DNA from 3 places in the Micromonospora sp. NBC_01655 genome. Region 1 is predicted to be linked to each of the others. Evidence: riboswitches for the same ligand, from Rfam matches in the RefSeq annotation. Region 1 holds a riboswitch; each other region holds the start of a gene.
What was found. A riboswitch is a leader RNA that binds a small molecule or an ion and turns the genes downstream of it on or off. The one in region 1 is predicted to bind cyclic di-AMP.

Region 1 (3,266 bases):
GGCCAGTTACGCCATCACCGACCGGCTCGCCGCCGGGCCGCTGCGCTTCCCCGTGACGTACCAGGCGGACGTGCTGGTCGTCACCGACGACGAGGTCGTCACGGTGGCCCGGCAGCGGCCGGCGACCATCGTGCGCAACCGCACCCGGCTTCGCGACGAGCCGGGCGGGGTGGTCCGGATCGACGTGGAGATCACCCTCGCCGCCCCGGCGCTGCTGTTCCGGTACGCCTTCCAGCAGGCCCGATCGGCGCACCTCGGGCTGGCCCGGAGGCTGGGCGAGGTGCTGGACCGTGCCGGGGACGGCCCGGCTCAGCCGACCTGAGCGGCGCGGCCGGCGACGACCGGGTGCGCCCAGTGACGTGGCGTCCGGTGGCCCGCCGGGCGGCGGACCACCGGACGCGCGGTCAGTACACCGACAGGTGCACGTGGTTGGTGTGGTCGCTGGACGGGTCCCCGTTGCCCCCGCTGTACGCCTTCCAGCCGCTGCTGGGCAGCCAGATCTGCTTGAACCAGATCACGTACAGCACGGCGAGGTTGTCCGCGTTGCGAATGAAGTACGCCGCCAGGTTGTTGCCGTAGGTGCGGTCCCCGCCGGAGGCCACCCCGCCGAAGCCGCCCTTCTGGGCGGCGAAGTCGCAGGCCCGCCCCTTGGGATGCTCCCCGGAGCCGCTGGGCCGGTAGCAGGAGACGTACCGGGTGAAGCCGGCCGACTTGGCCTGCTGGAGCGCGTGCAGCGTTCGCGGGGTGATGCAGCCGTTGGCCGGGGTCGGGTCGTTCACGCTGCACGACTCCGACGGCCAGGACCCGTCGGGGTTGCGCTTCGCGGGGGTGGCGTTCGCGCTGGAGGTGCCCCGGTTGGCCCCGCCGCCGCTGGCGCTGGCGCTGGCCTTCTCGTTGGCCACGGTCAGGGCCTGCTCGGCCTGTGCCTTGCGCTTGGCCATCACCGTGACCTGTTTGCGCTGCTCGCGGATCTCCCCGTCGAGGGCCAGCCGGGTCCGGGTGGCCTGGTCCCGGCTCTCCAGCAGGTCGCGCAGCGCCCGGTCCTCGTTGGTGGCGACCGCGTCCAGCGCGGCCACCCGGTCCAGGAAGCCAGCCGGGCTGGTGCTGTTGAGCAGCGCGGACACCGGGCTGAGCCGGCCCGACTTGTACGCCACCCCGGCGATCTCGTCGACCTTGGCGCCGCGCACGATCAGCTCCGCCTCGACGGTCTTGAGCTGGCCGCCGAGCTGCTGCTGCCGCTTGACCGAGCGGGCCAGGGCGCTCTTGGCGTCCAGGTAGCCCTTGCTGGCCGCTTCGAGCTGGGCGCGCAGGGCCGGCGTGCCGCCCTCCTCGTCCTGGCCGGGCGCGGCGGCGCGCAGGCCGGTGGGCGGGGCCGCACCGGCCGGGGCCACCGGCCCGAGCCCGAGGCCGACGGCGAGCGTCAGCACCAGCATCGCCGCCATCCGGGCGGCGGTCCTTCGTTCAGGTGCCACTACTGGCATACGCAGTCCTTCCGTCAGCCGCCGACCGGGTTAGCTGACGGGTTCGGGACGGAAGATCCCTACCGCTCAGGCGGATGCACCCCACGAACATGGTTCCCCGGCTCGCCAGGAGGCGATTAGGCGGCGGCCACCGCAGGCGCCGGAGGGCGCCGCCCGGCGGAGACCGGATCAGAGCCTACCGGTGCGGATGGGGCTCGCGCTGCGTCCGTGACGGACGGTGCGCAGGCCAATGCTTCCAAAACCGGCATACAGGCACAATACACCACCTGATTGATGGGTGTGGGTATCACCAGCCGGTCGGCCCGCAGGGGCCCGCCGACGCCTCGGGCTCCACCTGCAACGTGGCGTGCTCGATGTGGAAGTCCTCGTGCAGGGCGGTGCGGGCCGCGGTCAGCACCGCGCCCACCTCGGCGTCCGGTGCCATGGTCAGGTGGGCCGAGGCGACCTCCATGCCGGAGGTCAGCGTCCAGACGTGCAGGTCGTGCACCTCGACCACGCCGGGCACCGCCGCCAGCCGGTCGTGTACCGCGGTCACCTGGAGGTGCTCCGGCGCGGCCTGCACCAGGATGCGCACCGCGGCCCGCCCGAGCCGCCAGGTGCGGGGCAGGATGAACACGCCGATCGCGACGGCCACCACCGGGTCCGCCCACCACCAGTCGGTGACGGTGATCAGCGCCGCGGCGCTGATCACGCCGACCGACCCGAGCAGGTCGCCCAGCACCTCCAGGTACGCCCCGCGCAGGTTGATGCTCTCCTTCGCCCCGCTGCGCAGCAGCGCGAACGCGACCACGTTGGCGAGCAGGCCCAGCGTCGCCACCACGAGCATCGGGCCCGTGGTCACCTCGGGCGGATTGCCGAACCGGCGGACCGCCTCGACGAGGACGTAGACCGCGACGCCGCTGAGCAGGACGGCGTTGCCGAGCGCGGCGAGCACCTCCAGCCGGTAGAGCCCGAAGGTGCGCTGGGGGGCGGCGGTGGCCCGCCGGGTGGCGGTGATCGCGGCCAGTGCCATGCCGATGCCGAGCACGTCGGTGAACATGTGCCCGGCGTCGGAGAGCAGCGCCAGCGAGCCGGTGCCGAACGCGGCCACCGCTTCGACGATCATCAGCGCGGTGAGCAGCGCGAAGGCCGCCCAGAGCCGCCCCGAGTGGCGGTCCGCGGCGTTCGCCACCGCGCCGTGATGGTCATGACCTGCGCCCACGCCCACACCCTCCGTCCCCGATCCCGACCCGGCCCAATGTATGCTCACATCGCTATGTATGCAAGTAAAGGTCGGACGTCCGACCGGTGACGGGACGGTCAGCCGGTCAGCCGGTCGGGTCGATCGTGGTCAGCCGCTGGGTGGCCCGGGACAGCGCCACGTACAGCGTCCGCACGCCGGAGCCCGGGTCGGCCCGGATCTCGGCCGGGGCGACCAGCGCGACCCCGTCGTACTCCATGCCCTTGGCCTGGAGGCTGGTCACCACCTGGAGGCGCGGCGCGGCCAGGCCGGCGAGCCAGCCGGCGACCTCGTCGCGGCGCGGCACCGGCGTGATCACCCCGACCGTCCCCGCCACCTCGCCGAGCAGCGCGGCGACCGCCGCGACGGTGGCCCGTTCCAGCTCGGCCGGCGGCACGGTCAGCGCGACCGGCTGCACGCCGGTGGACCGCACCGCCCTGGGCAGCGCGAGGTCCGGGTAGAGCCGGCGGATCTCCGCCGCCGCCACCGCGAAGATCTCCGCCGAGTTGCGGTAGTTGGTGGTCAGCTCGAACTGGTGCCGGCGCCGCCGGCCCAGCGCCTGGTCC
Region 2 (3,266 bases), 4.8 Mb from region 1:
CCTACAACATCGCCGAGCACCAGCGCGGCACCCCGCTGGTCTGGCTCGCGGTGGTGTTCGCGCTGGCGATCGTCGCGTTCGGCCGCTGGCGGGGGCTGGCCGCCCTGGCCGGCCTGGCCGCCAGCTTCGCCATCCTGCTGACGTTCGTGCTGCCCGGGATCGGCGCCGGCGGGTCGCCGCTGCTGATCGCCGTCGTCGGCTCGGCGCTGATCATGTTCGTGGTGCTGTACCTGACCCACGGGGTGAGCGCGCAGACCTCCGTCGCGGTCCTCGGCACCCTGGGCAGCCTGGTGCTCACGGGCGTCCTCGGCACCCTGGCCACCGCCGCCACGCACCTGACCGGGTACGGCAGCGAGGACGCCACCACCCTGTCGATGTTCCGGGGCGACGTGGACCTGCACGGGCTGTTGCTGGCCGGCATCATCATCGGCTCGCTCGGGGTGCTCGACGACGTCACGGTCACCCAGGCGGCCACGGTGACCGAGCTGGCGCAGGCCAACCCGGGGCTGTCCCGGTTGCAGCTCTACCGGGCGGCCACCCGGGTCGGCCGGGCGCACATCGCGTCCACGGTGAACACCATCGTGCTGGCGTACGCGGGCGCGTCGCTGCCGCTGCTGCTCCTGCTCACCGCCGACTCCCGCCCGGTGACCGAGATCCTGACCACCGAGTTCATGGCGCAGGAGATCGTCCGCAGCGCCGTCGCCACGCTGGGCCTGATCGCCGCCGTGCCGCTGACGACCGGGCTGGCCGCGGTGGTCACCGCGGCGGGCCGGGCCGCCGCGGCCGGACCCGGGCGGCCGGCCGGCGACGGGGACGTCCCGGCCTCGCGTACCCCCGGTGTGGACCGGCGTCCTGCGGAGCGGGACCTCGCGCTGGAGGCGCTCAGCGGCGGGCGGCCCGACGACCGGTTCCCCGGCGGCCCGGCCCGGCCCACCGACCCCCCGGCCCAGTGGGCCGGCCGAGAAGGGAGCACGGACAGCACATGGTGACATCTCGCAGCGTGACCGGGAGTGGCGGCACGCCTGAGAACCGCGTCACTGACTACCGACAGCGATTACGAAATGACGCATTTAGTCGGCATCCGGACGTAGATCCCGAGGATGCCTCTCGGGTAACCTCGCTGCCGGTCACCGCCGAAGGCGCGCAGCGGCGCCTGCGGTGCCGCCGCCCAATCGCCGCGAGGCGAGCCGGGGATCCAGGTACCTGGGGTGCATCCGCGCGAGCGGTAGGGGCCGGTTCCGTCCCGAACCCGTCAGCTAACCCGGTCGGCGGTCGATGGAAGGGAACACTGTGACGGCACCCCTGCGCCGCTGGTTGACACCCGTGGTGGCCGCGTTCGCCGCGTTGGCGATCCTCGCCGGGCCGGCCGCCCCGGCGCTGGCCGCGCCCTCCACCCCCAAACCGTCGGGGCACGAGGAGGACGACGAGCCCCAGTTGATCACCGACGTCATCGAGGCGGCCAACCGGGAGTACGCCCAGGCCAAGACGAGGCTCGACAAGTCCACGAAGCGCCAGCTCCAGCTCGCCATGGAGGTGAAGCGGGCCGAGCAGGAACTGGAGGCGCTCGCCCCGCAGGTCGGCGAGATGGCCGCCCAGTCGTACCGGACCGGGCGGATCGGCCCGATGGCGGTGCTGCTGGAGAGCGGCGCACCGGACTCGTTCGTCAAGCGCGCCACCGCCCTCGACCAGCTCAACATGATCAACGCGCGGAAGCTGAGCGAGGTGAACGACGCCAAGGAGCGCGCGGTGCAGGCCAAGCTCGCGCTCGACGCCGAGATCCGCGAGCAGAAGAAACAGACTGCGATCATGGCGAAGAAGAAGTACGACGCCGAGAAGTCCCTCGCGCTGGTCGGCGGCAAGGGCTTCACCGGTGGCCTGGTCAACGCCACGTCCCCGGTCGCGAGGATCGCGCCGGGCCGGAGCTCGGACGGCGACTGGCGTCCCGAGTCGTGCAGCGAGAACGACCCGACCACCTCCGGCTGCATCACGCCGCGCACGCTGCACGCGTACAAGGAGACCAAGAGGGCCGGCTTCAGCCGGTTCGTCGGCTGCTACCGGCCGGGCGGGCCGTGGGAGCACCCCAAGGGCCGCGCCTGCGACTGGTCGTTGCAGAACAGCGGGTTCGCTCCCTGGCACAACAACGACACCCGGATGTACGGCAACAACCTCGCCGCGTTCCTCATCCGCAACGCCGACCGGCTCGGCATCTACTACGTCATCTGGAACCGGCAGATCTGGTTCCCGGCGACCGGCTGGAAGTCCTACAGCGGGCCCTCCAACCACACCGACCACGTGCACATGTCGCTGCTCTGACGACGCCGCCACGCGATCGAGGGCCGTCCCGCATCCCAGCGCGGGGCGGCCCTCGTCGTGTCGCGCCGCTGCGGGCGCCTCAGGCGGCGGCCGGGGCGCTCAGGGCGTTCGGGGCGGCCGGGGCGCTCAGGGCGTTCGGGGCCGCCGGGGCGCTCAGGGCATCCGGGGCGTCCGGGGCGTCCGGGGCGGCGGCGACGGCCGGGACGGAGCCGGCGGGCACCGCGGCCACCGTCCGCACCTCGCCCGCGCTGAGCCGGTACGACATCCCGACCACCGCGCACCGCCCGGCGGCGACCTCGGCGGCCAGCACGGGCGAGTCGGCGAGCATCGCCTCGACGGTCTGCGCGATGTGGATGTCGACGATCCCGTCGATGTCCTCGACCCCGCGCTCGGCGGCCCGGTGCAGGCTGGGCACCACGGCGTCCACCACGGCCCGCAGGTGGCCGACGGGCGGGGTGCCGGTGCTGGCCGCCGCCCGGGCCGCCTGCACGGCGCCGCAGGAGTCGTGCCCGAGCACCACCACCAGCGGGGTGCCCAGCACGGTCAGCGCGTACTCCACGCTACCCAGCACCTCGGGGCCGACGGTGTGCCCGGCGGTGCGGACCACGAAGAGGTCACCCAGCCCCCGGTCGAAGATGATCTCGGCGGCCAGCCGGGAGTCGGAGCAGCCGACGATCACGGCGAACGGGTGCTGGCCGTCGGCGACGGCCGCCCGGTGGCTGGCGTCCTGGTTCGGGTGGCGCGGCACCCCGGTGACGAACCGGCGGTTGCCCGCGTGCAGCTCCGCGAGGGCCCGGTCCGGGGCGAGCGGGCCGGGGTCGCCCGGGCGAGCGGCCGGCGACGGGGCGACCCGCCCCACACCCGTCCCGGCCATCGACTTGCTCGCATGATCCATGCCCCACCACCTCGCCCTTCGGCCACCCGACCAGTCCGTCCACCGTCACACGCAGCTA
Region 3 (3,266 bases), 3.2 Mb from region 1:
GCCGCCGCGCGGCTGACCCCGCCCGCGACACCGCCGTCCCGCGAACCTCACCACCGCACCCGTCCGTCCGGCCCCAGTGGCGCGCCCGCGCCCCGCCCGGCGGCGCGCGGAGCCCGCTTCCCGCATCCACCCCCGTGAGGTGCCGACCATGGACATCGTTCTCTATCAGTTCCTCGTCGAGGTGCCGCTGGCCGTCGCCATCTGGTCGGTGCTGCTCGTGGTGGCCCTCGGCGTGCTCACCTTCCTGGTCGCCCGCCCGCAGCGGGACCGGCCGGCGGTCGACCCCGCCCCGCCCGCCGCCGACCCGGTCGTCGAGGAGGCCGCCGACCTGCGCCGGTACGCCGAGGAGGTGGCGGTGGCCGCCGCCGGGGCGGCCCAGACCGCCCGCCGGCGGCGCGACGCGTGGCTGGTCGCCCAGGGCGCCCTGGACCGGGCCTGGCAGGCGTACGACGAGGCGGAGGCCGCCGCGCGGCGGTTCTCCGGCGGGTGGGCCCTGCCTGCGCCGCGCACCCCCCGCACCCCCGCCGAGTACGCCGCCCGGGAGCGCTGGCTGCACCACGCTGCCACGGTCGCCCACCTGCGCGGCGAGCTGTCCATCCGGCAGCTCTGCGACGTCTTCGCGCACCGGGGCGGCTGGGACCCCCGGCTGCACCCGGTGCAGCAGGAGGTCGTGCTGGCCCGGGCGGTGCGGGACGGGAAGCAGGCCGGCCACCGGGCGGCGGTGGCCCGGGAACGGGCCGCCTGGCGCGACGCCGAGCTGGCCGCCGAGGCCGCCCGGGCACTGGCCGCCGAGGCGTACGCCGCCGCGGAGCGGGCCAACCCCGTCCGGGTGCCCGCCCCCCGGCCCGCGACGGCGGCGGCCCGCCGCACCGTCCCGGCCGCCCGCTGGCGCCCGGCCCGGGTCGGCTGAACCCGGTCCAGCCCGGTAGCGAGAGCCGCCCCGAATTTCCTCGTGACGCCGGTCACGTCGCCGCGCAAACGGGCAGTCGACCCATTGCGTCCGATCGGCCGACACAACTCACCGACGATCACGACCGATCGTCCGGTTGTCGACCTCCGGCACCGGGGCGGCCGGCAATCCCATTGAGTCGCATCAGCTCCGAATGTGCTGCAAGAAAGTTGTTCGGGGAGGGTTTAAGCAGGTGGGACGGTGTTGGCAGGGCTCAGGCCGGCCAGTAATGTCGGCCCGTCCGGTGCGGTACCCGTTCGCAACAAGGCGACGCCGCGCCGACCCGCTCAATCGTGACCATCACGAACCGGGGACCCAGTGCACGTGTGGGGTGAATCCGCGGGCCACGGCCCGTGGTAGGGCGATCTTCCCGCCCGAATCCGTCAGCTAACCCGGTAGGCGGTGTCGGAAGGAGTGCCATCCTCGTGCAGCATGCCCCCACCCCTCGGTTGTTCCTCCACCACGGTTCCGTGGTGCCCGCGTCCGTAGCCCCCGGGCTGACGAGCTGACCGGCGCACCCACCCGTACGCCCGGCTGACCGGGCGTCTTCCCAGAGCGGTCCCCACCGGCCGCGGGCGTCTCGCCCGCACCGCCGTGCGACGACGCATGCCCGGGTGCCCCCGCTCTCCCCCATCCCCGTGGAGGAACACGTGAACGACCACCTCAAGCGGCAGTTGCGACGTCTCGCCACCGAGCGTCCGTACCAGGTCGTCGCCGGCTCGGCCGCGGCGCTCCTGCTGGCCTCCGGCACCGGCGTGTTGCTGGCCGGTGCCGACGACACCCCCGCCCCGCGGCAGACCACCAACGCCGCCGTGGCCGAGATCGCACCCCGCCTCGACGGCGCGGCCAGCCGCGCCCAGGCCCGGGTCGGCGCGACCGGGTCGCCCAGCGCCTCGCCGTCGCCGAGCGCCGCCTCGGCCGCGCCGAACCCCGACCTGACCACCAGGGCGGCCCCGAAGCAGACCGCCCCGAAGCCGGCCGCCCCGAAGCCGCCGTCGTCGAAGCTCCTCGACTACGACTACCAGGCGCAGACCACCTACTACTACTGCGGCCCCGCGGCGGTGCGCAACGCGCTCTCCGCCACCGGCGTCGCGAGTAACCAGGACGGGCTGGCCAGCCGCCTCGGCACCACCGAGATGGGCACCAACTCGGCCGCGGACACCACCCGGGTGCTCAACGAGATGGTCAAGGGCGACCCGTACCGGACCCGGATGATCCCGGGTGGCGCCGCCAACGCGGCCCAGATCGACCGGCTCCAGGCCGACGTGGTGCAGGCGGTCGGCGCCGGGCGCGGTGTCGTGGTGAACATCGCCGGCGACGCCACCGACGTCGACGGCGGCTGGCACTCCTTCCCCGGCGGCCACTACATCGCCGTCGTCGGCTACCGCAACGACGGCCGCACCGTGCGGATCGCCGACTCGGCCGACCCCGCCGTCCCGGCGTACTGGATCAGCACTGTCGCCCTGGCGCACTGGGCGGCGACCAGGGGCTACTCGGCCTGATCACCCTCCCCCCACCGGGCCCCGGCTCTCCCCGTGAGCCGGGGCCCGGTGCCGTCCCGCGCCGGCCCGGCACCGCCGCCGCCCGCCGCCCGCCGCCCGCCGTCGCCCGTCGGTATCGTCCGCCGGTGTCGTCTCCCGGTCCGGACGCTCGCCCGGCGGGCCGCGCGGTGCGACACTGCGCCGCATGACCGACGACACGGGTACCCGGCGCGTGGCGCTGCTGCTGCACGGCATGGGCGGCACGGGAGAGGTGTGGCTGCCCTGCGCGCCGCTGCTGGAGAGCCGCTGGCCGGGCCGGTGGCTGGCACCCGACCTGGCCGGCCACGGCTGGTCGCCGGCACTGCCGGCCTACACCTTCGCCGGCCTCGCCGACCGGGTCGCCGAGGTGCTGCGCCCCGGCGACCGGCTCGTGGTCCTGGGACACTCGCTGGGCGGCGTGGTCGGCCTCGCGCTGGCCGCGCGCGGCCGGGGCCTGCCCGTCGACGTGGTGGTCGGCCTCGGGATCAAGGCCGCCTGGTCGGCCGCCGAGCTGGACCGGGCCCGCGAGCTGGCGGCCCGCCCCGTGGCCTGGTTCGCCTCCCGGGACGAGGCGGCCCGCCGCTACCTGCGGGTGTCCGGCCTGGCCGGGCTGGTCGCCCCGGACGATCCCGTCGTGGACGGCGGGCTGCGCCGGGAGGGCGGCCGGTGGCGGCTGGCCATGGACCCGGCGGCCTTCGGGGTCGGCGCACCAAACCTGCCCGCCCTGCTGTCCGACGTTGACGTCCCGGTCGTGCTGGCCAGGGGCGAGCGCGACCCGATGGTCAGCGACGCCCAGC

Region 2: linked by a shared signal. The riboswitch ahead of OOK41_RS30805 (hypothetical protein) and the one ahead of OOK41_RS10620 (hypothetical protein) in region 1 are both predicted to bind cyclic di-AMP.
Region 3: linked by a shared signal. The riboswitch ahead of OOK41_RS24515 (C39 family peptidase) and the one ahead of OOK41_RS10620 (hypothetical protein) in region 1 are both predicted to bind cyclic di-AMP.

What each region holds. Positions count from the first base shown of each region.
Region 1 covers NZ_JAPEQF010000001.1:2,221,454-2,224,719, forward strand. The annotation lists gene OOK41_RS10615 (SRPBCC family protein) at 1-322, shown strand, start outside; gene OOK41_RS10620 (hypothetical protein) at 405-1,481, opposite strand; cyclic di-AMP (ydaO/yuaA leader) riboswitch at 1,485-1,614, opposite strand; gene OOK41_RS10625 (cation diffusion facilitator family transporter) at 1,768-2,682, opposite strand; gene OOK41_RS10630 (AAA family ATPase) at 2,789-3,266, opposite strand, start outside.
Region 2 covers NZ_JAPEQF010000001.1:6,974,427-6,977,692, forward strand. The annotation lists gene OOK41_RS30800 (YibE/F family protein) at 1-989, shown strand, start outside; cyclic di-AMP (ydaO/yuaA leader) riboswitch at 1,156-1,287, shown strand; gene OOK41_RS30805 (hypothetical protein) at 1,291-2,313, shown strand; gene OOK41_RS30810 (carbonic anhydrase) at 2,393-3,187, opposite strand.
Region 3 covers NZ_JAPEQF010000001.1:5,413,471-5,416,736, reverse strand. The annotation lists gene OOK41_RS24525 (hypothetical protein) at 1-16, shown strand, start outside; gene OOK41_RS24520 (hypothetical protein) at 149-910, shown strand; cyclic di-AMP (ydaO/yuaA leader) riboswitch at 1,224-1,366, shown strand; gene OOK41_RS24515 (C39 family peptidase) at 1,600-2,451, shown strand; gene OOK41_RS24510 (alpha/beta fold hydrolase) at 2,636-3,266, shown strand, end outside.